3 regions of the Paenibacillus sp. GCM10028914 genome follow, and region 3 is predicted to be linked to each of the others. Evidence: riboswitches for the same ligand, from Rfam matches in the RefSeq annotation. Region 3 holds a riboswitch; each other region holds the start of a gene.

Region 1 (8,104 bases), on a different contig from region 3:
GGTACTGAAGCCAATACAAAGTTGGTTGAGTCTGTTGACCGTCTGGTTATTGGTCTGAGTATCTTGGCAATATTGACGGCGATTGGAATCAGTCTCATTGTCTCGCGAAAGATCTCTAGTCCGATGGCGGCATTGTCTAAAGCAGCTGAAAACATTGCAGCTGGTGTGTTGAACGAAGATGATATTAAGGTGAAAAATCGTGATGAGATCGGTAAGCTGGCACAATCGTTTAATCTGATGAAAAAAAATCTGCGCGACTTGATTAGTCAGGTCGGATTAAATACTGCACAGGTTGCAGCAACCTCCGAGCAACTGAATGCCGGTGCCGAGGAGACAGGTAAAGCAACAGAGCAAATCAACCTGGCGATTCAGGAAATCGCAACCGGATCAGAGAAACAAGTTTCGAACTCCATTGAAGCCGTTGAATCTGCAGAGCAAATTTCAATAGGAATGAACCATGCGGCTCGTTCGATTCGTTCAATGGCAAAATTAACAGAAGCGGCAAACGAGAAAGCCAATGTAGGAAATCAGGTTGTGATAAATACTGTGGAACAGATGAATGTCCTCCAACAATCTGTCAGCGGGACGGCAGTGGTCATTAATGAGTTGGGTGAGAAATCAAAAGAGATTGGCCAAATCGTTAATATGATTACGGATATTGCGAAACAGACCAATTTGCTGTCACTCAATGCAGGCATTGAGGCAGCGCGGGCCGGTGAGCATGGGAAGGGCTTTGCTGTTGTTGCTGGAGAGGTAAGAAAATTGGCTACAAGCTCGAACGATGCAGCAGAACTTATTCAGAACCTAATTCGTGACGTTCAATATAAAGCGGATAGCGCAGTGCGGTCGATGGAAGAAGGAACGACTGTTGTTGACGAAGGCATGAAGATGGTACATTTAACCGGTGAAACATTCCGTGATATTGCTCTATCTGTAGAGAATTTAAGTGCAGAAACTCAGGGCGTGTCTGCGATCGTAGAACAGGTAAGTGTAAGTTCGAAGGGTATGGCAGAAATGATGGAGAGTATTGCGAATACTTCACAACAGTCAGCAGCGAATACACAGAACGTTGCAGCCTCTGCTGAAGAGCAAAATGCCTCCATGGAAGAGGTATCCGCCGCGGCATCTGCTTTGAGTAGTATGGCTTTAGAGTTACAAGAGACCATTAATAGATTTAAAGTATAGTGTAACAGGTCCAGCTAATAAGAAATTTTTGAGTGCACCCCTTAGAATCGACATTGGAACAACCTTTGGGTAATCCGATGTTATTCTAGGGGGGCATTTTTTTTAGGTGGCTATGCCAAACTAGACTTTTAATTGACGACACGGAAGAACCCACGTAATAATGAATTCAATGAAACCAAATAGTCAGGAGCGTAATCGGTATGTTAGAACGTTATGGGCATGGCGGAGATTTGGAAAGTGCAGCGAAGGCCTATGGAATAGAAGAGAGTCAATTTCTCGATTTTAGCGCAAATATTAATCCGCTTGGACCACCTGTGCAAGTGTTGAAGAAATTGGAACAGGCACTCTCCTCTATTATTCGCTATCCTGATCCAGGTCATCGGCAATTCAAGCAAATCCTTGGTCGTAAGCTGAACGTGAACGTTGATAACATCTGTGTAGGAAACGGGGCAGCAGAATGTATGTCCCTTATTCTGCTTGGACTTCATCCTCAGAAGGTTGGAATTATTGAACCATGCTTCTCTGAATATCGGCAGCTGGCAGAACAGTTTGATATCGAGGTTTATTCTGTCCGTGGCAGACAAGATCTGGATTGGAAAGCATCGCTCCAGGACATCAGTGATTTGTTACAGCGAGTGGATCTGCTATTCATAGGTCAGCCGAACAATCCGAACGGTGTACAGTATAATCTGAAGGAACTGCTCCAATTAGCAGAGTTGGCTGAACAATCAAATACCTATCTCGTCGTAGACGAAGCCTTTATAGATTTTATTCCAGCCGAACAGCAGGCGTCATTATTACCGATGCTGGACAAGTATCCCCATACACTGCTGGTAAGATCCATGACAAAGTTTTATGCTATCCCGGGTCTGCGGTTGGGGTATACATTGGCGCATCCGGAGGTCATCCGATCCATGACACGAAAACAGGTAACGTGGAGTGTGAATGGACTGGCCTTGTTAGCTGGTGAGGCTGCGCTGGATTGTGATCAAGAATACGAGCAGGAGACGATGGATCTGATCGCGAAAGAGCGAGACGTTCTAATTCATGGACTTAGAGCGTTAGGTTGTGATGTTAGCCCAGGAGAAGCTAATTTCTTATTAGTACGACTTCCCGATCCATGGAGAGCGATCGAGATGCAGCGGGAACTTGGACTTCGAGGAATACTCATTCGAAGCTGTGCAATGTATCCGGGACTTGAAGAGGGTCATGTTCGAATCGCCGTTAAAGGCACGGAAGCGAATCGAATACTGTTAAATGAAATTCAGCAAGTGATCAAGAATTTAGGTTGAGAATAGGAGCTTAAAGATGACAACGCCTTTTTTAAGTGATGACAGTAAAATATATAGATCTACAGCTTGTCCAGGCTTAACACTTACACGGTACGACCGTCACTTGCTTCTTCACACACCTGTTTATATGGACTGTTTGAGCAGTGCCATACAAGGGGGAGGTAAGGGAAAGATCGATCGAATAGCTAATATTTATGTGGATCGGTTTTATAATTGTGACCATCCGGAAAAAGATATAGAGAAGCTGTTCCTTGAATGGGATTACCCCCTATCATCAACGGCAGGATTATTGACGGCGGTGCGTTTGGAATATGCTGCTGTTCACGAGGAGACCGGGAATGACGCATCTTTATTCTGTTGTACAACAGCGGGAGTATCTAATGGTGCACGGGCTGGTTCTGAAAGAACTACATATCCCGTATATGAACCAGGTACGATTAATATTATGCTTATGATTGATGCTAGGATGACCCAAGCGGCCATTGTGAATGTGATCATAACAGCTGTAGAAGCGAAGGCGGCTGCACTGGCTGATCTCGGTATTCGCGATGCCGAGAATGGCTTAATCGCTACGGGAACGACGACGGATTCGATCGTGGTAGGTGTCAGTCAATCCGCTGCATATCCCACGGAGCATCGTTATTGTGGAACAGCCACAGACCTGGGGGCTGCTATCGGTCGGGCTGTATATGGAACGGTACAAGAGAGCTTTAAGGCTGCGGGAGTGAAACATTCATGATGGAGTGGACCATTCTATTCATTCTTTGTGCTGCATACATATTAGATCTCATCATTGGTGATCCACGCTGGCTTCCTCATCCCGTGATCGGTATGGGTAAATTGATTAATCTGGTGGAGAAGAAGATTCGCCGTCAGGTTGTCAAGCCAGAGCAACTGAAAAAAGCCGGAATTCTACTCCCGGTTGTTGTCGTGGGGAGTGCGCTGCTCATAACTTGGGCGTTGCTGAAAGGACTCGCTATGATTCATCCATGGCTTGCCTTAGGAGCAGAAATCGTATTGATTGCTACAACGATTGCGACAAAAGGTCTCAAAGATGCGGGGATGGAAGTATACAATCATCTTAAACACGGAGATTTACTAGCTGCTCGGCAGGCTTTAGGCATGATTGTTGGTCGTGATACAGCGCATCTTGATGAGCCAGAGGTTGTTCGTGGAACGGTTGAGACAGTCGCTGAGAACATCGTAGATGCCATTGTTTCTCCGCTGTTCTATGCACTGATTGGAGGAGCACCACTTGCCATGGCTTATCGCGCAGTGAATACCTTGGACTCCATGGTTGGATATAAGAATGAGAAATATATAAATTTAGGCTGGGCTTCTGCTCGTTTGGACGATTTGGCGAACTACATCCCGGCTCGATTAACCGCTTTACTGTTAGTTATTAGCAGCTGGATCTTGCGAATGGATTACAAAAAATCGGTTCAAACCATCAGGCATGATGCTCGTCTACATCCAAGTCCTAATAGTGGTTATCCGGAATCAGCCGTGGCCGGGGCATTAGGAATTCGTCTCGGAGGGGAGAATGTGTATCATGGTGTCGTCTCTTTCCGTGCTTATATGGGAGAACACACCCGCCCAATGAACAAGGAGGATATTCGGTTAACCATTAAATTAATGCTGAGCGCATCGTTGTTATTTTTACTATTAAGTGCACTTATTATATGGAGCTTAGGTGGAGCAATATGGAGTTAGAATTGACATGTATTCGTCATGGGGCTACGCAGTGGAATAAGGAAAGACGTTATTTAGGTCATACGGATGTTGGAATTCTACAAGAGTCACTGATCGAACTTGCGCCGGTGAAAGAGGCTCTTAAAGGAAGGTCTTTTCGCAAGGTGTTCTGTAGTGACTTGAAGAGATGCAGAGAGACACTCGACTGGATTTATACCGTCTCAGCAGATCAGGTGGTCTTCGATAATCGTTTGCGGGAAATGGATTTTGGCGAATGGGAAGGCCGGACATATGATCAGTTAAAGCATCTGGACACCTACCGGAATTGGCTCAGCGATCCTGAGTCTTCCACCCCTCCTGGAGGCGAATCTTGGGGACATTTTCAGGGGAGAATAGCTGACTTTATGAATGGCTTAACTTGTTTTACTAAGGAAGAGTCGAAGGATAACCAATTATTAATAGTGGCACATGGTGGAGTGATCAGGCAGATTGCAACGATGACGGTTCCCGGTTCTTCCTTTTGGGATTTCTCAGCAGATCCGGGAAGCTTGTTAACGTTGAAGCTGACTTTTGATGGAGGAAAATGGACAGGATATGTAGGATGAGTTTTTTAAAGCTTTGTTAAAAGCTTGTAAGGTGTTCTTATCTAACCTATAATCATGAATTGAGAGCTAAGACTTGTGTCTCAGCATGATGCTATCGAAATGAATAATGAACTTGTGAGGTCTAGAATTAGAAGCGAAAAGGCTTAGGATTCTAGTTAAAAGGGAAGTCGGTGAAAATCCGACACGGTCCCGCCACTGTGAAACAGGGATATTCTCTATATGCCACTGTTCTGCGATAAGCAGGATGGGAAGGTGAGAATATCATTAACCTGTAAGTCAGGAGACCTGCCTTATGAGTAGTACGATGGTCCTTCGAGGAAAGGATTACGTTTGGCTATAGCCTGCGGAACACATGGTCTTGACTGTGAGCCCGTAAGACGTAATCCCTGATTCTTTCTTGTTACAAGAAGATCAGGTTTTTTTTGTTGCACAGACTTCGTCACAAAGGATTCATGGAAATGAGCATTTGTAAATTGCTAAACAAGGGGAGCATCTCACGGAATCATAAAAAAGTAGATAGAGGAGAGAGATGGAAATGAAGCAATTATGGAAGAATTGGACGATGGGTGCTTTAGCACTCATAATGGTACTAGCGCTTGCAGCTTGTGGAGATAATGCAGAGCCGAAACAAACGACAGACCCAGCACCAACCCAACAAGAACAAGTAACACCACCGGCTGATGAGACAGATGCGCTAAAAACCGAATATCCTCTAACGGTAAAAGATGCTACAGGCGAGGAGCTTACATTTAACGAAGCACCAAAGAAGATCATATCGATCTCACCATCAGAGACAGAAGCTTTGTTTGCAATTGGCTTAGATGAGGAAGTTATTGGTGTATCTGACTATGATGATTATCCGGAAGCTGCTACAACGAAGCCAAAGATGGGTGGTCTGTACAACCCTAACGTTGAGGAAATTATTGCAGCACAGCCAGATCTCGTTGTTACAGGTATCTCCATGAGTGCGGAAGGTGCACAGCAGCTACGCGATCTAGGGATTACAATCTTCAAGACAGATCCGAAAAAAGTAGATGATGTGATTGCAAACATTGAAATATTCGGTCAAATCACTGATCATCAAGAAGAAGCTAAAAAGGTTGTAGACAAAATTAAGCAAGATCGTGATGAAGTAACAGAAACATTAAAATCACTGACACCTGAACAGAAAAAGAAAGTATATATCGAGTTCTCTCCAGGCTGGACAGTAGGTAGCGGGGAATATATGGACGAGCTGATTAACTTGGCTGGTGGTATTAATGTTGCCGCTGATACGGTAGGATGGAATGAAATTAGTGAAGAGAAGATCATTAAGGATAATCCAGACGTGATTTTGTTCTCAAAAAATGTTGTTGATGAGAAAACGAAGGAAACACTAGACCAAATGATTAAAGCACGTAGTGGTTGGGATCAGATTACAGCCATTAAGAATGACGCAGTTGTTGGGTTAGATGATAACTTGGTAAGCCGTCCAGGTCCACGTGTTACTGAAGGTTTGAAGCAAATAGCAAAGGCGATCTATCCTGAACTGTTCAAGTAACGCTTAGATTTGTAATGAGATGAAGCAATCGTGCTTTAGATTTAAGAGCTTAAGAAGGAGAAATGATGTATGAGACAAAGTGTCATGGAACGTATCGGAGAAATTCGTGGTCTTGATCAATCTGCGATCGAGGCTGCGAAACTGCACATAAGTAACCTTACTGTCCCTCCTGGCAGCTTGGGTAAACTTGAAGCAATGGCGTTACAGCTTGCCGGCATCACGGGAGAGGTACGTCCTTCATTTGACCGAAGAGAAGTTATTATTATGGCAGGCGACCATGGAGTATGTGATGAGGGTATTAGTGCATTTCCCCAAGAAGTTACACCTCAAATGATTCATAATTTCCTTGCGGGTGGTGCAGCTGTTAACGTGTTAGCCAGACAGGCGGGCGCAGATGTTGTATGCGTGGATATCGGCGTGAATAGCGACTTATCCCATCCTGATCTTTTATCGCGTAAAATCCGGTATGGTACAGCGAATATGGCACTTGGTCCTGCAATGTCTTATGAGGAAGCGATCGAATCTATTCTGGTAGGCATGAAAGTTGTTGAAGATGCTGTCAAACGCGGGGTCCAGCTATTTATCACAGGCGAAATGGGCATTGGTAATACGACAGCAAGCTCAGCAGTTATTTGTGCACTTTCCAACATCCCGGTTGCCGAGGCGGTTGGTCGAGGCACTGGAATTGATGACTCGCGTTTACAGCATAAAATCGCTGTAGTTGAAAGAGCGATAGCGGTGAATGTTCCTGACCCGCAAGATCCAGTGGATGTTCTGGCTAAGGTAGGGGGCCTTGAGATTGGAGGCTTAGTTGGTGTTATTCTAGGAGCAGCGGTACACGGCTGCCCAGTAATTATAGATGGATTTATATCAAGTGCAGCAGCGCTGCTTGCAAAATCGATCTGTCCGGCAGCTGCGGATTATATGGTGGTATCCCATGCTTCTCATGAACAGGGACATCGGCGGCTTTTAGAAGAGCTGAATCTCCGTCCTGTATTGGAACTAGATCTTCGTATTGGTGAAGGTACAGGCGGGGTATTATGTCTTCATCTTGTAGATGCGGCATGCCGCATTGTTAATGAAATGGCAACTTTCGAGAGTGCGGGTATCTCAGGTGAAACGAAGGAGCAAGTGTAATGATCACACTCGTTACCGGCGGTGCGAGAAGCGGGAAGAGCAGCTTTGCCGAAAGGTTATGTATGTCTAAGTCGCCAGAAGCTGTATATGTGGCTACGGCTCAAGCTTTCGATGATGAGATGAAAGAGCGGATTGCCCTCCATAAACTTAGTCGGGAGCAAGCGGGTTATGAATGGCGAAATGTAGAAGAACCATTTCAATTGGCAAAGCTGCTAAATGATTGGCGTGATAACAGTCTACGTAATGAGGAGTGTGCTCCTACGGTCCTCGTGGACTGCCTTACACTATGGTTGTCCAATGTTCTTCTCTCTTGGGAAGGCAAACAGGATGCGCAAGCGAAGGTGAAATCCGAAATTGCTCGTCTTGTAGACCAAGCGGAGCAGTATCCAGGTCAATTGATTTTGGTCACAAACGAAGTGGGTAGCGGAATTGTACCGGAATATCCACTTGGCAGGCTATACCGTGATTTAGCCGGATACATGAATCAAGCTCTATCCAGAAGCAGTCATGAGGTATTCCTGGTAACAGCAGGCATTCCGATTGAGCTGAAGAGCAAGGAGTATCATTTATGATGAAATGGGGACAAGCGGCTGCGGCCGCTTTTCAATTTCTATCGCGCCTGCCTGTTAAAGCGAATTTGGATTACACGCCAG
Region 2 (8,104 bases), on a different contig from region 3:
AATCGGTAGATTTCTCAGGCGAGGAACGAAAAATTCTTATTCTATGCACTTTGTTAGACTCGGATGAGCCGGTAAAGCTATTCGCACTAGCTCATAGCTTAAAGGTGACTGTTTCAACGATTAGTAATGACTTGGATGAGTTGGAGTTCTGGACAAACAGATTTGGGTTAAAACTCATTCGACGTCGAGGTTATGGAGTGGAAATTGAGGGTGAGGAAAGCGGGAAACGCGAAGGCATATGCCAATTGGTCTTCGATAACCTCGACTATTCTGATTTGGTTGGTAACAAATATACCTACACGAATAAACCGGTGGCAGTTCGATTATTATCGATGATTGGAAAGTCACTTTTTCTCGACGTGGAGAACACTTTATGGGATATGGATTGGAGCTGGACTAACGATCTGAGCGAGAGTGCCTATACCGAAATGATTATCACCTTATCTGTTAGCGTTAGCCGAATTCGTCAGGGGAGAACGGTGACATTCAAATATGGTTCTACAGATTTTATCAAAGAGGATGGAGCTTTTGCTGGAATTAAGCAATTTACAGACCATCTTGGTAAATCACTAGGCATCCAATTTTCTACTGACGAAGTTCGGTATGTCGCCCAATTATTTAACAGAGTACAAGAGACATCGGCGATTTCCGAGCTAGCTCATGCTGACGTAGAAATGATCGAGATGGTATATCGCTTGATTGAGAGTGTTGTGAGTCGAACGGGAATACCATTTCTCGAGGATCGCTCACTTCGTCAAGGACTTGTAGAGCACATTGGAGCCGCAATAAAACGAATCCGAGAAGGCATGCGTATCCGTAACCCACTCCTCAGTGCAATAAGAAAAGACTATGAAGATCTTTTTCAGATTATTAAAGAGTCCGTAAAAGAGTTAATTCGTGGATTGGATGTCCCTGATGAGGAAATCGGATTTCTGGTTATGCATTTTGGAGCCTCCATGGAGCGGCTAAGTCAGCTTGGACGGAATGTGCGGGCGATTCTTGTATGTTCCAATGGACTAAGCTCTTCTAAGCTTTTAGGAACGAGGCTCAGCAAGGAAATGCCGCAGATTAAGGTGCTAGGCAATATTTCCTGGTACGAAGCCGCGAGAATTCCTGAAGGGAATTACGATCTCATCATATCGACGATAGATCTGCCTTTAGCTGCAGATAAATATATAAAGATAAGTCCGCTTCTCACGCAAGAAGATACGGATAAATTGTTACAGTTTATCCAGAATACGACTTTGAAAAAAAGAGGTACTGGTAGCGATTCTGATTATGGTTCGCAGAAAAATTTAGCTGACGAGGTTCGTAAAGAAACATCGCTTGTACGTCTGCGTGCACAAGCTGCACTCATGAACGAAATTGTTTCTCTGTTGGATGGATTCCATTTATACGCTCTTGATAACAAGCAGGGGGATCTAAATGAAACGTTGAATCAGGCTCTGGCTATGATCAGAAGACAAGGGAAAATAACCGATGCCTGGGCGATCCGTAAGCGGCTGCTTGAGCGCGAGCGGATGGGAAGTCAGTTAATTCCGGATACCTCACTCGCTCTGTTCCATACACGTAGCCGGTTTGTTTCTTGGCCATCGCTTACGCTATTTAGACTAAGCAACCCTGTTTCACTTGAAGATGGCGCAGAGGCCCGCGTACTCCTATTCATGTTGGCTCCAAAGGAATTACCTAGAGAGAGTTTAGAGGTGCTAAGTGAGATTAGTGCTTTGATGCTCAAGGAGGAGCTGATTGATCTGTTGGAGCAAGGAAAGCAGGAAGATATACAGGTTTATCTGGCTGAAGAATTACAACATTTCTTTAATATCAAAATTTAGAAAGAGGGACTATACATCATGAACATACTATCCAAAGATAAAGTGATCCTAAATGCAAAGGCGAACGATAAATACGAAGCAATTAGAATGGCGGGGAATTTGCTTGTTAAGGCAGGTCATGTTGACGCAGGCTATGTCGACAAAATGATTGAGCGGGAAGAGATCGTTTCCACTTACATGGGCGGAGGTTTGGCTATTCCTCACGGGACAAAAGAAGCGAAGAGCCTGGTTACTTCTACGGGGTTATCGATTGTCCGTTTTCCGGAAGGCGTGGACTTCGGTGGTGATGAGCCAGCGTTTATCGTGATCGGAATTGCTGCAGCCGGCGGAGATCATATGGAGATTTTAACGAATGTCGCTATGATTTTCACAGACGATGAAAGTATTGAACGCGTGATGAACGCTTCGAATGAAGAAGAAATCCTGGCAATCTTTGAAGGAGGAATGGAAGCATGAGAGCTGTCCATTTCGGAGCGGGTAATATAGGACGTGGGTTCATCGGTCTTCTGTTGTCCCAAGGGGGCTATGAGGTATGTTTTGTCGATGTAAACGAGGAGCTCGTATCCGAACTTCAATCGCGAGGTGAGTACCCGGTAACTCTCGCTAGCGAAGGCGGAGAGACTACGATCGTGAAGGGTGTAACCGCTCTGAACAGTGCTACCAACAGTGCCGCAGCTGCACAGGCCATCGCTGAAGCAGACTTGGTTACGACAGCGGTGGGTGTGAACATCCTGAAACATATTGCAGGCACGATCGCTGAAGGATTGAAACTGCGGTTTCAATCCGGTACAGCACCTCTTCACGTGATCGCTTGCGAGAATGCGATCGGCGGAAGCACACAGCTGAAAGAAGCTGTATATGCCTTGCTGGACGAGGAGGCGAGAAAACAGGCAGATCAATTCGTTGCTTTTCCGGATGCGGCAGTTGACCGGATCGTACCTCTTCAGAAGCACGAGGATCCTTTGAAGGTCGTTGTAGAGCCTTTTTATGAGTGGGCTGTTGACCGTTCGCAAATGTTTGAGAATTTTGTTCCGGTAGAAGGCGTTCATTATGTGGACCGTTTGGAACCATATATCGAGCGTAAATTGTTTACCGTGAACACAGGTCACTGCTCCGCGGCATATATGGGCTTTTTGAAAGGATTCGATACGATTCAGGAAGCGATGAATGATCAGGAAGTTATGGAGCATGTTCGTTCCGTGCTTGAAGAGACGGGTGCATTGCTCATAAACAAGCATTCGTTCAATGAGAGTGAACATCAGCAATACATTCATACGATTCTGGAACGTTTCAAGAACCCTGCACTAACAGATGAAGTTACTCGCGTAGGGCGTTCACCGATTCGTAAGCTGTCACCGGGTGACCGTCTTGTGTCTCCTGCGCTGCAAGCTTATGAGCGTGGACTAACATATCGTTCTCTTGCGAAATCTATGGCGGGTGCATTGTTATTCAACGTGCCAGAAGATCCAGAAAGCGTGGAGCTGCAAGCATCCATTCAAAAACTGGGCGTATTAGAGACAGCTGTTAAGTATACAGGCATAGCTGCAGATCATCCGATAATGAAGGAGATCATGGAGCAGTATAACGCGCTAAAGCCACTTGTAAAATAATAGATCCATGCCATGTCAATGAACTTCGAGGTTGTAAGCTGAGAGGATATCTCATATAATCGTCAACAGAGTAGTATGTTTGGCAAAAAGAGAATACTCAATGCTTGCGAGGGTCCTGGAGAGATAGTCTTGTTATGGTCTACTCCCGGGTTAAAAGGGAAGCCGGTTTAAGTCCGGCACGGTCCCGCCACTGTGAATCAGGGACATCTTCAATAGCCACTGGCCTATACTAGGTTCGGGAAGGCGAAGATGTTATTTCAACCTGTAAGTCAGGAGACCTGCCCCGTGATGATCTGACGGTCCTTCGAGGAGAGGAATACGTTTGACGGACCTATCGTGGACGAGTTGACTGATATGATTTCCGAAACGTAGCCCCTGATTCTCTATGGAGATATCGGGGGCTTTTTTGTGATAGATGAATAGGATTCCGTCAGAATCCAGCTTGCTTGGGTGCTTATAGTGAAGCCAGTTGCTCTCAAACTTGAGATTAGGAGAGAAACGGATGAGAGTTATAATAACGAAAACAGCTTATACGGAACGGTTGTCATGATGAGTAGAAAACTTGCCGGTTACGGAATAGCGGGTCTTCTTCTATTATTGTTAACGCTTCTAGTCTGCTTAGGCATCGGTTCAGTCCATTTACCTGTCCAAGAAATCGGAGCGATGTTACTTCACAAGTTACCTTGGATCGGAGATTCAATCGCTCCAAATTGGGAAATGGCTTCAGAGCAGATTATTATGAAGGTCCGTCTCCCTCGAATTTTATTAGGAATGCTGGTTGGAGCATCGCTTGCGGTTGCGGGTGCTGCTTTTCAAGGAGTACTTAGAAATCCGCTTGCCGACCCGTTTACACTTGGTGTATCATCCGGATCTTCACTTGGAGCTGCATTTCTGATTTTCTATGGGCTGCAATACTCGTTTGCGGGAGCCTGGACACTGCCTCTGGTGGCGTTTATGACAGGGATTTTGACCTTGTGGATCGTACTTCTGCTGGCCAAAGATAACGGGAAAATACCGACGCATGGACTGATTTTATCGGGTGTAATCATGCAGTCTTTTTTAGGGGCTGCGGTTTCTTTCTTGACAGTTATGTCGAAGGACACACTAACGGACATTCTATTTTGGACGATGGGAAGCTTGAGTATGAGAGGGTGGTCGTACATCATCGTACTTTTCCCATATTTTATCATAGGTTTTCTTTATTTATGGAGTCGAGCACGCATGTTGAATCTCTTGTCATTAGGCGAACGGCAGGCTGCTCATATGGGGCTTAATGTTGATCGGCTGAAAAGCTCTGTCCTTATTGTTGCGACACTTTTGACGGCAGCTGCGGTGTCCGTGTCTGGGGTGATTGGTTTCGTTGGATTGGTTGTGCCCCATATGATTCGTCTTGTTACCGGTTCGGATTATCGTGTCATCATTCCTTTATCGGCACTAGGAGGGGCGATCTTCATGATCTGGTCTGATACGGCGGCTAGAACATTACTATCACCAACTGAAATTCCGATCGGGGTCGTAACGGCGTTTGTTGGTGCTCCTTTCTTTGCCTATTTGTTGTATCGGAATAAGAAGCAGCGCAAGGAGGGGACTCTATGATTACACTTCAAGATGTAAGCAAGCGTTATTCACGACTGAATGCAGTGTCCGGGATCAATTGGAATGTACAAGAAGGAGAATGGTGGGGGGTTATTGGTCCGAACGGAAGCGGTAAATCCACGCTGCTACATCTCCTTTCTGGTGTGGAGACACCCTCGAACGGGTCTATTAAGCTGGATGATAGGGAAGTTTCTAGCTACAGCCGTAAGGAACTGGCCCGTATCGTTGCCGTACTGCAGCAAGAAGGTCTTGCTCCGACTGATTTCACGGTACGTGAGGTTATTGAAATGGGACGTTATCCATTTCAGGATTGGCTGGGTCGAGAGAAGAATGACTCAGGTCCGCTACTTGACCGAATTATCCGTAAGCTGGAGCTGGAAAGTCTGGAATCCAGAAGGCTAGATCAATTAAGTGGAGGTCAGAGACAGCGAGCGGCTCTTGGGAAAGTAATGGCTCAAGAGCCTACAATTCTACTGCTCGATGAACCTACGACCTATTTGGATATTCGGTATCAGTTACAATTTATGAATATGGTGGCGGAGTGGCGGAATGAAGCCGGCATAACGGTTATTAGTGTGCTGCATGACCTAAATTTAGCCTCGCAGTTCTGTGATCGGCTTCTGGTACTTAAGGATGGAGAAATTGCAGGGGAAGGGGTACCGTCCGAATTGCTGACAGAGGATTTTATCCGGCATGTCTTCCGGGTTGACCCAGCAGTCGTTATGCACCCTGAGAATGGCGCCCCCCAGGTACTTCTCACTGCGAATCGTGGAACATAATAAAGTTAAAACGATATAAGAAGCTTTTAGACGGCTGAGAGTCGTCTTTTTTATATTTACTTGGCACATCTTTTTTATAAAATAGATATCGGATCGGATTTAACGGGTAATGTTTTAAGGTGTTGGGTTTTGGACATGAATACGTAGATAGCACTTATTTCAAACAAGAGGAGGCTTCAGGCATGGAAACAGTCTGGGTTATCATTAATGTCCTTGTTCTGCTTATGCTTACCGGCATACTGTATTGGATGCAGAAGAAGCACTTTTCGTTTACAAAACGTGTGTTTGCCGGATTAGGGCTCGGTGTACTGTTTGGGGCAATCCTGCAGTTTATTTATTCAGCAGAATCTGACGTTATAGCAGAATCTTCACAATGGTTTAATTTAATCGGTTACGGATATGTTCGCTTGCTTCAAATGATGGTTATACCGCTCATTATGGTATCGATTATTTCAGCGATAATGAATTTAAAAGGTGGACGAAATCTCGGTAAAATGAGCGGTCTGATCATCGCTGTTCTGATTCTAACAACAGGTGTTGCCGCTTCTGTCGGTATAGCCACGACACTTACGTTTAATTTATCTGCTGAAAATATTCAGGCTGGCGCCGCGGAGCATGAGCAGGGACTATTGCTTGAGGAAAAGCTGGGGGACGTAGGAGACCAGACGTTGCCACAGCAAATATTGGAGTTTATCCCATCCAATCCATTTGCAGATATGACTGGAGAAAGGAAGTCTTCGACGATTGCGGTCGTGATCTTCTCGGCTTTTATAGGTATTGCCTTGCTTGGACTCGATCGTAAGCAACCAGAGCAAGCCGAAACATTTCGTAGTATGATCCGTGCTCTATACGCAGTTGTCATGCGTATGGTGACTTTAATTCTTAGACTGACACCATATGGCATATTGGCGCTCATGGCCAAGACGATTGCAAGCACGGATCTTCAAGTCATTCTCGACTTAATTGATTTTGTTCTCGCATCTTATGTAGCATTAATCGTTATGTTTATTATCCATATGATTCTGTTACTGTTGTTCCGATATAATCCGATGGTTTATATCCGAAAAGCACTGCCTGTTCTGACATTTGCATTTACTTCTCGCTCCAGTGCTGCATCTATTCCTATGAGTGTTCAGACACAGAACAAAAAGTTGGGCGTACAAGAAGGTATAGCGAATCTGTCCGCTTCTCTTGGGGCTACGATGGGGCAGAATGGTTGTGCGGGTATCTATCCTGCCATGCTGGCGGTAATGATTGCTCCTACTGCAGGGATCGATCCTACAGATTGGACATTTATACTTACACTGATTGTTGTCGTGATGATCAGCTCATTCGGCGTCGCAGGTGTTGGTGGTGGAGCGACATTTGCTTCTTTGATCGTATTGTCTACCATGAACTTGCCGGTTGCTTTGGCAGGGCTACTAATCTCAGTTGAGCCTTTGATCGATATGGGACGGACGGCCCTGAATGTGAACGGGTCGATGACGGCTGGTATGATAACCGGCAGGATTATGAAGGAAGTCGATGAGGAAGTGTTTAAAGACCGAAATCAAGATATTGATATTATGCAGACTTGAATTCAGACAACAAATGGGATGTCCCATAAGTAGGTTTACTTACTTGATAAGACAGCTCGTTTGATGAAACACTCAAAAAATAAAGAATGGCGGTGTCAGGGAGATTATCCCTACACCGCCATTTTTGACTTTTGGTAGATTCTTCGGACAGACAATCCGTTATTTAGTAGAAAACTACGTTATATGGGACTAAGCGGACTCAGTTTCCGTTAATTGCTTAAATACATCTGAATTTTTACGTATTGTATGTAATAGCGGATTCTCTGTCCTCTTACATCTTAAAAGTGACATTTTTACAGAAATAGTGGAACGTCAGTCCGCAAACAAACCAGGTTTCCACCATAACTTTAATATGCTTTTTCAATAGGGGCTTTTTTAATTTTAATAAAGATGTATGTTAGACTAGGTTTGCTGATACTAGAATAACATTTCATATATAGGAGTGACCTATGCCACTGACGTTTGCACACCCAGCAGCTGTACTGCCGTTCTCTAGAAAGAGTAAATACGTTCATTTTTCCGCATTGGTCCTTGGGAGCATGTCTCCAGATTTTGAATACTTCTTAAGAGGGCAGCCTTTAGGGGAAATCGGGCACACATTCAGAGGTTTTTTATATTTTAATCTCCCATTAGTTATCGTGATTTATTTTATTTATCATACATTTATCCATCGCACCCTCGTTAATCATTTGCCTGTTGTTCTTCAAGAT
Region 3 (8,104 bases):
TATAAAAAGGCATGACCCTTTCAGCTCCGCCGAGCTTGAGGGCCATGCCTTTTTAGTTATCGCGTTAAGATAGATCGACTTCAATGACGCAATTTTTTTCTACACTAAGAGCAACATCGACGATTCTCTGATTCCGACTGCCTCTAAAAGGCAAAGATGTATCTTTCTCCTGCTCGTTAAACCGACCATCAACGATGACATCACACATCAGCGCGAGCTCTCTGAGCTTCGGCTGCCTCATTAGAGCTTCAAAGGTGTATCCGGTATAGGCCCATACATTCTTATCCGGACAGCATGCCCTAAATTCCGATACAAAGAGAGCACATTCCTCCGCAGAGAAGAAAGGATCGCCTCCACATAACGTAACTCCATCAATTAACGGATTATTGGCAATTTCCTGCAGTATTTGTGTTTTCAGTTCATTCGTGAAAGGTTCTCCTGCTTCAAAATCCCAAGATTCCTTATTAAAACAACCTGGACACGCATGCCGGCAACCGCTGATGAACAATACTGCTCGAACACCCTTGCCTTCATTAATACTTTCTGGAATAAACCCGCATAGATTCATCGATGTTTAACCCGATCTTTGACTTCCGCCTGCTTAGCAGAATTGAAACGTTCTGTATAGTTGCCGGTTAAATAACCAGTTACTCTGCGCAAGCGTTGAAAAATGACCGTCTCCTCATCCACTCCACACTCAGGGCAAGATGTCCCAATAATGCCTTCATAGTCACACACTGGACAGCGGTCTAATGGATGGTTGACCGAGAAATAACCCATGTCCTGTTTAAGCGCGTACTGAACAATACTCTGGAATGCAGCTGTATTTTGACGGGCATTTCCATCCAGCTCTACATACGATATGGCACCTGCATTACAAAGACTGTGAAATGGTGCTTCCCATCCAATTTTCTGAAAAGCAGCTACAGGATGATACACCGGAATGTGGAATGAATTTGTGTAATACTCTCTGTCCGTTACGCCTGGAATACAACCATAAGTGCGTTGGTCTATTTTCGTGAATTTTCCGGATAGACCTTCTGCAGGTGTTGCAAAGAGCGTAATGTTCAAATTGTATAACTCACTCATCTCATCGCAATAAGCACGCATGCGGCTAATGATTTCAAAGCCCAGTGCTCTTGAATTTTCGTCTTCTCCATGATGGTATCCTGTTAAAGCTTTCAAACATTCTGCAAGTCCAATAAAACCAAGCGCGAGCGAACCATGCTTCAAGAGATCTGCTACCTCATCGTCCGGTGCCAGTTTCTCTCCGCCCTCCCATACGCCTTCACGCATCATAAAATCAGAAGCTTTAGCGGGTTGCTTGGCTTGAATTCCATAACGATGGACCAGACCTTCTACTGCGATTCTCATATACTGGTCGAGGTTTTCATAAAAACCTTTCAAATCTGGTTCTTGCCGCTGATGAGTCGCGATACCATTTTCAATTCCAAGCCGCACCAGATTAATCGTGTTAAAGGACAGATTTCCTTTTCCGCTCAGCCGATTTCTGCCAAAACGATCTGAGATCGTACGTGTACGGCATCCCATCGTTGCAATAATGGTGTCAGGGTCTTCGGGATCATAATAGGGAAGATTGAATGATGCATCCACATTGACGAAGTTCGGGTATAACCGGCGACTAGAGCACTCAATTGCTTTAAGAAACAAATCATAGTTAGGATCACCTTGCGATTGATTGACGCCATGTTTGCACTGGAAAATATGCTGTGGAAAGATCGGTGTTTCCCCGCGGCCTAGCCCTTTCATCGTTGCATTAAGCAACGCATGAGAAACCAAGCGCCCTTCCGAAGAAGTACACATTCCGTAATTTAACGATGTAAACGGAATTTGCCCCCCTGCTCGGCTACTCATCGTATTTAAATTATGGATTAAAGATTCTGCAGCCTGATTCGTTTCGTTTACAGTTTCTTCATAGGCGAAATCATAAGTACGTGGAAATTGTTCTCGAAGCTGCTTATTATCCATCACCAATTCTTCTTCTGAAAACTCATACGTTTGATCCTGATCCACTTCACCCAGATAGGTCAGCCCTTTTCTAAAATGTTTACGGAAAGATCGGCCTACATACGGTGCCAAGTCCCAATCAATCTTATTAGCGGATACCCCGCCGAATTGGCTGTTCTGTTGGGACTGGAATATAATCGCGACAAGAGCCATGGCAGTCATGATACTCTGTGGTGAACGCACGGAACCATTTCCGGTGTTAAATCCGTTAGCAAGCAACCGGTCAAACGGAATAAAGATACAGTTGGTGGTCCCTAATGCATATTGATCTAAATCATGCACATATACATATCCGTTTTTTACAGCCTCATTCAGTTCAGTCGGTAGTACGAATGATTTAGCCATCCATTTCGCGTATTCCGAACCGATTCGGCTCATTTTGCCACTAAAGGATTCTCCGTTCAAGTTGGCATTTTCCCTGAGCAGGTCCATATCTTTCGTACCAATCACATCGTTACTAATTTTATACAGTTCACCGCGCTTCATTCTTTCCAGGTCCCGGGCCTCACGGTATTCTTTATATGCTTTAGCAGTGCTTTCAAATCCGATCTTCTTTAGGTACTGAATAACAAGATCTTGTATTTCTTCTACCGAAATTTGATTCACACTCGCTATTTCGGCTTTCACCATTTCACCAATCTGGGTTGAAGCATCAGGCTGAACCTTTCCTTCCGCAGCCGCAAAAGCTTTATCCACTGCACTAATAATTCTCTTAACTTCAAACTCTACCTGAGTACCATCTCTTTTAATTACCTTCATTATTTTCCTCCTATAATTAAGACGAAATGAAAAGAAGCATGATTCCGCAAGTCTGCGGAATGCATGCTTCAATAAAGAATCGGTATAAATCCAATCAGACCGGATCCCCGTCCTATTGAAACACTTTCCTATCAACCGTAGGCAATACAGTGTCGTCAAAATGGCTGGTATCTGGCTTCCGTACATTTTTGGAGAGGCTAAACTCTTCCTTGTTCTCCACAAGTACCTGTTACAGTGGCGGGACCGCTCCGGATTCACACCGGATTCCCATTTAAGATCGGATCCATCCGATCACCATTTAGCACTATATGTAGTTGTCATATCAAAAGATATAACAATATATAGATTTTAACTGTAACAAATATCATAGCACTTTAATTAGCTTCGGTTGGCATAGGTGTAGGAGTAGGTTTCGCAAATCCTGTCTTGTACTTCTCATCGATCAAAGTTCGGATTTCGCTCAGGCTTTTCCCTTCACTTTTCAGTTTCGCAGATTCTACGGCAATATCTAGACAAACACCACAGCGCGTACCATGATCATCCCAAACAACACTGCCGTCTTCCTTAACTTCATCAATGAAACAGTTCAGATTGTTCTCATGACCAGCGCTTTCACCGCATCCACAATAGCATGGAATCCATTGGAGCACATCCTTAACCTGAGCAGCAAGAGCGTATATTGTCCGAAGCTCTTGACTTTTATCATTCAAAAATGTTGGCAACTCCTTAACAGAGGCAGTAATCTCCTGAATATCCCCATTCGCAAGTTGAGACTGTGAGCCGTGTTCATGAGTAGCCTCCGTCTCTGATTCTTGTTTCGTATGGGCAGGCTCCTGAGCTTTTTCAGCGCCACATCCGCTCAGCAGCAGACCAACAGATAATATTAAAACTACAAATTTCTGTTTTTGCATACTATTGTCCTCCCCATTAACCTCTGCAATTCGTATTCCCTTGATAGACCTAGACGCTCTATATAGTTAACATAATTCCTATTGAAGCACCCGCAAGCCCGAGTAATACGGAGGTGATAACATAAATCAGAGCTTGCACATAGTGTTTATTCACTGCCAAAGTAATAGCTTCGTACCCAAAAGTTGAAAAGGTCGTAAAGGCTCCGCAAAAACCTGTTCCTAATAAACCATATACCATTTCAGGCATACGCTCAGCAGTACCGACCAATATACCCAGCAAAAGGGAACCCACCAAATTGACAAGAAGCGTTGCCCATGGGAAGGAAGATCCTACTCTCTTTCCTACCCATATCCCAATACCGTAACGAGAAACCGCTCCGACGATACCACCTATTCCTATCCATACGATCATGATGTCTCACCTTCTTGTGTTGCACCCATTCTCCGTCCTAACGAAACCCCAATAAAAGCCATAATCAATCCACCGAACACACTAAGCATCACGTAGAGCCAAGCCGTCAGCATCTGACCATTTCTAAACAATTCGACAGTGTCGACCGTAAAGGTAGAGAATGTGGTAAACGCACCTGTAAATCCGGTTCCCAGAAACAAACGAGTCTCCGCTGATATCATCGTGGAACGTAAACAGTAAGTCAAGAACCATCCGAGGAACAAGCATCCTGCCAGATTGATGAGTAAAATCGCTTGCGGAAAACCACTATCAGGAAGTGGTATCATCTTACTAACGCCATAACGGCATAATGTTCCGATAAATCCTCCTGCACCTACGAAAAGTAAATTTCTGCCCATAAAATTCCCTTCCACTTCCGTATCATAAAACGTTCATTATTTATTATCCCTGCGCAAGCGCTGGTTATGAGAAATTTTAGCCTCGTTCCCCTGCTCGGTCGCCTGGTAGAACACTCGACGCGCAAGCTCCTTAGGCAGGTAATCCTGCTTGACATAATGTCCGGGATAATCATGAGGGTACATGTATCCTTTGTGCCCTAATTGAGCGGCACCTTGATAATGAGTGTCTCGTAAGTGAAGCGGAACCTCTGCAGATGTAAACTCCTCAATAGCGGACGTTGCTCGGGAAATAGCCGTATATACGGCATTTGATTTCGGACTTTCCACAGCAAAAAGAATCGCCTGTGCAATGTTAAGCTTGGCTTCAGGCCATCCGTTATGACGGTAGGCATCCAATGCGCTGACGGCTTGTACCATCGCTTGTGGATTCGCAAGACCGATATCTTCACTGCTGGCGGCAATTAATCGACGAATGAATACCATCGGATCCATCCCCAGCTTCTCAACCGCATATAGAAACCAAAAAAGCGCTGCATCGCTGGAGCCGCGAATACTTTTATGAAAAGCGGATAACACGTCATATTGGGTTGATTCATCCGCCCGGACGGTTGGACGCCGAATTGATTCTTCGGCAACCTCCAGTGTAATATGGACCGTTCCTTCCGCATCCGGCGGCGTTGTCAATGCTGCCAATTCGAGCGCATTTAATGCCCTTCTAATATCACCGTTCGCCATGGAGGCGATGTGCTCCAAAGCATCCTCCTCCACCTGTAGCTGCATAAACCCAAGCCCTCGTTCCTTGTCTTGGAGCGCTCGCTGCATCGCAATTCGGGAGTGTTCTCTCGTTAGAGGATGTAACTGAAACAATGTCGAACGGCTCATAAGGGCCCCGTTTACATAATGAAACGGATTTTCCGTAGTAGCACCGATAAAGATGATTGTGCCCTTCTCAACTGCAGGTAATAGGGCATCCTGCCGCGAGCTGTTAAACCGATGTACCTCATCTAGAAACAGAATGGTTTTGGTACCGTACAGAGATTTGTTACTATGAGCTTGTTCAATCACCTCACGCACTTCCTTCACAGAAGCTTCCACCGCATTCAGTCGGACGAATTGGCCTTGTGTATGCTTCGAAATAATATGAGCAAGCGTTGTTTTACCACAGCCCGGCGGACCATATAGTAAAATGGACGACACCTGATCCGCTTCTATTGCGCGCCGGAGCAGTTTGCCTGGCCCTATAATATGTTCTTGTCCAATATATTCATCGAGGTTCGAAGGACGCATCCGGTCAGCCAGAAGCCGGGAATCGCGATCCTCTTCACGACCGAGAGAGAATAAATCCATCATTCCACATCCTTGCCTGAATCACGTTCGTGCTCATGATCCTTAATTTGCTCTACTTATCATATCACAATCTGATATTCACTTCGCCACTGCCAGAAAAGCAATAATTCTATTGAAACCCAAACCTTTTAGACAACGAACTCGTTCTAATAATCAAACATACATGTGTAAGAGTCCATCTAAGTATAAAACCAATCCAAAATGAAGACAGGGAGAATTAACGACATGAAAAGACGAACAACGATGATTATCGTCCTTATCGCACTAGTCTTATTAATTGGCATTACACTCTATCGATTTATAGACAGTTTAGGTGAGTCCTATCAACAATTAGGTCTAATACAAAACGAAGAGCCGATGGTTGTCTACACCACCGGCCTCTTTCAAAAATAGCTAAATTTCTTTTGTATGCTGTTCACTCACTTGAAAATATATATATTTCAAACTTAAACGCCTTCCGGCCAACCTTCAACTGCAATTTCAGGCTGCTGCGGAACGACATACGACGGAAGCTGTTCACCATGCAGCAACCAAAGCTCATGAAGGGCACGGGTACAGCCAACGTACATAATCTTGGCATCCCATGCTTTTTCAGCATAATGATCACGATCTGCATCCGCTACGATGACAGCGTCAAACTCAAGCCCTTTGGACAGATAAACCGGTAGTACAGACAAACCACCTTGATAGGTCTGCTTGCTTCCATCAATCAGATGAAGCTCAGGCCATTCCTCAGACAATAATCCATGCAATTCCTCCGCTTCACGAAGTGTACGAGTCAAGATGGATACAGTCCGGTAATTCCCCTTGGAGATCAAATGACGCAACGCGCGGCGAAGATCCTCTTCACGGTTATTTGCCCCCGAATAAGGTATCAGCCTTACCGCATCTCCGCTCCGGAATACGGGTACAGCGAGCAGGTCGCTGGCTACACCTCTTTCAAGAATCCCATTTGCAAATTCGATAATCTCCATCGTTGAGCGGTAGCTTCGCGTCAATGCAAAATACGCTCTGTTCTCTTCATCGAACAGGGAGCTCATCTCTTCCCAAGCATGAATACCGCGATACGCATGAATCCCCTGCGATAAATCCCCTAAGATCGTAAAAGAATGCCCCCTCACGAACTTATCAAGCAGTGCAACCTGGAATGGGGAAAAATCCTGGGCCTCATCGATGACGATATGATCAAACCGCTGTTCTCCCGTAATCTCATTCATGAGACAGTGGAAGTACAGTAAAGGTGTCAGGTCCTCTTCACGGATAATATTGTTCTTCAAATCTTTACGGGTTAGCTTCAACACTTCTTCTGGGATCTCGGACTCCAGCTCCTTAGGCCATAGCACACTTGTCTTTGAAGCACCAAATAGCTGCTTATACAGCACCAGTGGATCAAATTTCGGCCACTTTCCTGAATAAGATTTCTCACGCTGTGAAGCTTTCTTCTTTCGTTCCTTGAGCAGATGGGCTGGAGACTTCTTCAGCTCCATTTCCACCCAACGATGCAGTCTGGCAAGTACACGCTCTTTGCGCTTAGCTAGAGGGTATGGTTTATATTCCTCATTGAACCATTCTTCGATCGTTTCCCGCCGTAATACTGATCCATCCCAAGGAGAGAAGTCGCCCTCGGGCAAGGCGATCGTTTCTAACGATTCAACACAGCGCTCGATCAGTTTCATCAATCTTAAAGAGCCTTTATAACGCCCCCGTACATCGTCATCGATATCTGGTGTCCCTTGCCCCAGCGGTGTCTCGAACCAATAAGAAAGCGTATCGGATGTATCGCTGTTCGTCATATTAATATCCAAGAGATTGGAAGCCCAATCCGCAAAAGTTCGTTGCTGAATATCCCCCACACCGAGTTCAGGAAGTACATCGGATATGTAGTCCAGGAACATATGGTTCGGCGCAAATATAATCATTTTCTCCGCAGAAACCTGCTCTTTATATTGATACAATAAAAAAGCCAATCGATGGAGTGCGACGGTTGTCTTACCACTTCCTGCAACCCCTTGAATGATCAGCGCTGTATTCTTGGCCGCGCGGATTATCTTATCCTGCTCCGCTTGAATCGTAGATACAATATCCCGAAGCCTGTTATCTTTATTCTCTCCTAGCCGGTATACGAGGAACTCATCTGATACCGCAAGTCCTCCGCCATCACGATTATACGCATCAGATACGCGCTCAAGAATCTGCTTACGGATAACCACGTTTCGCTTCAAATACACCAGACCTTCAACGATTCCTTC

Evidence for each region. Region 3 has a riboswitch for cobalamin ahead of ACFQV5_RS20720 (anaerobic ribonucleoside triphosphate reductase). Riboswitches for the same ligand answer to the same signal wherever they lie in the genome.
Region 1: another riboswitch for cobalamin. It lies ahead of ACFQV5_RS05660 (ABC transporter substrate-binding protein); the one in region 3 lies ahead of ACFQV5_RS20720 (anaerobic ribonucleoside triphosphate reductase).
Region 2: another riboswitch for cobalamin. It lies ahead of ACFQV5_RS20040 (FecCD family ABC transporter permease); the one in region 3 lies ahead of ACFQV5_RS20720 (anaerobic ribonucleoside triphosphate reductase).

The regions. Positions count from the first base shown of each region.
Region 1 is NZ_JBHTFO010000006.1:214,103-222,206, forward strand. It holds gene ACFQV5_RS05635 (methyl-accepting chemotaxis protein) at 1-1,185, shown strand, start outside; gene cobD (threonine-phosphate decarboxylase CobD) at 1,386-2,477, shown strand; gene ACFQV5_RS05645 (adenosylcobinamide amidohydrolase) at 2,494-3,216, shown strand; gene cbiB (adenosylcobinamide-phosphate synthase CbiB) at 3,213-4,190, shown strand; gene ACFQV5_RS05655 (histidine phosphatase family protein) at 4,181-4,774, shown strand; cobalamin riboswitch at 4,875-5,081, shown strand; gene ACFQV5_RS05660 (ABC transporter substrate-binding protein) at 5,304-6,314, shown strand; gene cobT (nicotinate-nucleotide--dimethylbenzimidazole phosphoribosyltransferase) at 6,384-7,451, shown strand; gene cobU (bifunctional adenosylcobinamide kinase/adenosylcobinamide-phosphate guanylyltransferase) at 7,451-8,023, shown strand; gene cobS (adenosylcobinamide-GDP ribazoletransferase) at 8,020-8,104, shown strand, end outside.
Region 2 is NZ_JBHTFO010000017.1:553,832-561,935, reverse strand. It holds gene ACFQV5_RS20055 (BglG family transcription antiterminator) at 1-1,832, shown strand, start outside; gene ACFQV5_RS20050 (PTS mannitol transporter subunit IIA) at 1,851-2,288, shown strand; gene ACFQV5_RS20045 (mannitol-1-phosphate 5-dehydrogenase) at 2,285-3,442, shown strand; cobalamin riboswitch at 3,536-3,741, shown strand; gene ACFQV5_RS20040 (FecCD family ABC transporter permease) at 3,992-5,038, shown strand; gene ACFQV5_RS20035 (ABC transporter ATP-binding protein) at 5,035-5,817, shown strand; gene ACFQV5_RS20030 (L-cystine transporter) at 6,000-7,394, shown strand; gene ACFQV5_RS20025 (DUF4184 family protein) at 7,844-8,104, shown strand, end outside.
Region 3 is NZ_JBHTFO010000018.1:33,473-41,576, reverse strand. It holds gene nrdG (anaerobic ribonucleoside-triphosphate reductase activating protein) at 65-568, opposite strand; gene ACFQV5_RS20720 (anaerobic ribonucleoside triphosphate reductase) at 565-2,787, opposite strand; cobalamin riboswitch at 2,933-3,101, opposite strand; gene ACFQV5_RS20715 (PCYCGC motif-containing (lipo)protein) at 3,162-3,698, opposite strand; gene crcB (fluoride efflux transporter CrcB) at 3,757-4,110, opposite strand; gene crcB (fluoride efflux transporter CrcB) at 4,107-4,508, opposite strand; gene ACFQV5_RS20700 (replication-associated recombination protein A) at 4,545-5,855, opposite strand; gene ACFQV5_RS20695 (hypothetical protein) at 6,081-6,248, shown strand; gene ACFQV5_RS20690 (HelD family protein) at 6,302-8,104, opposite strand, start outside.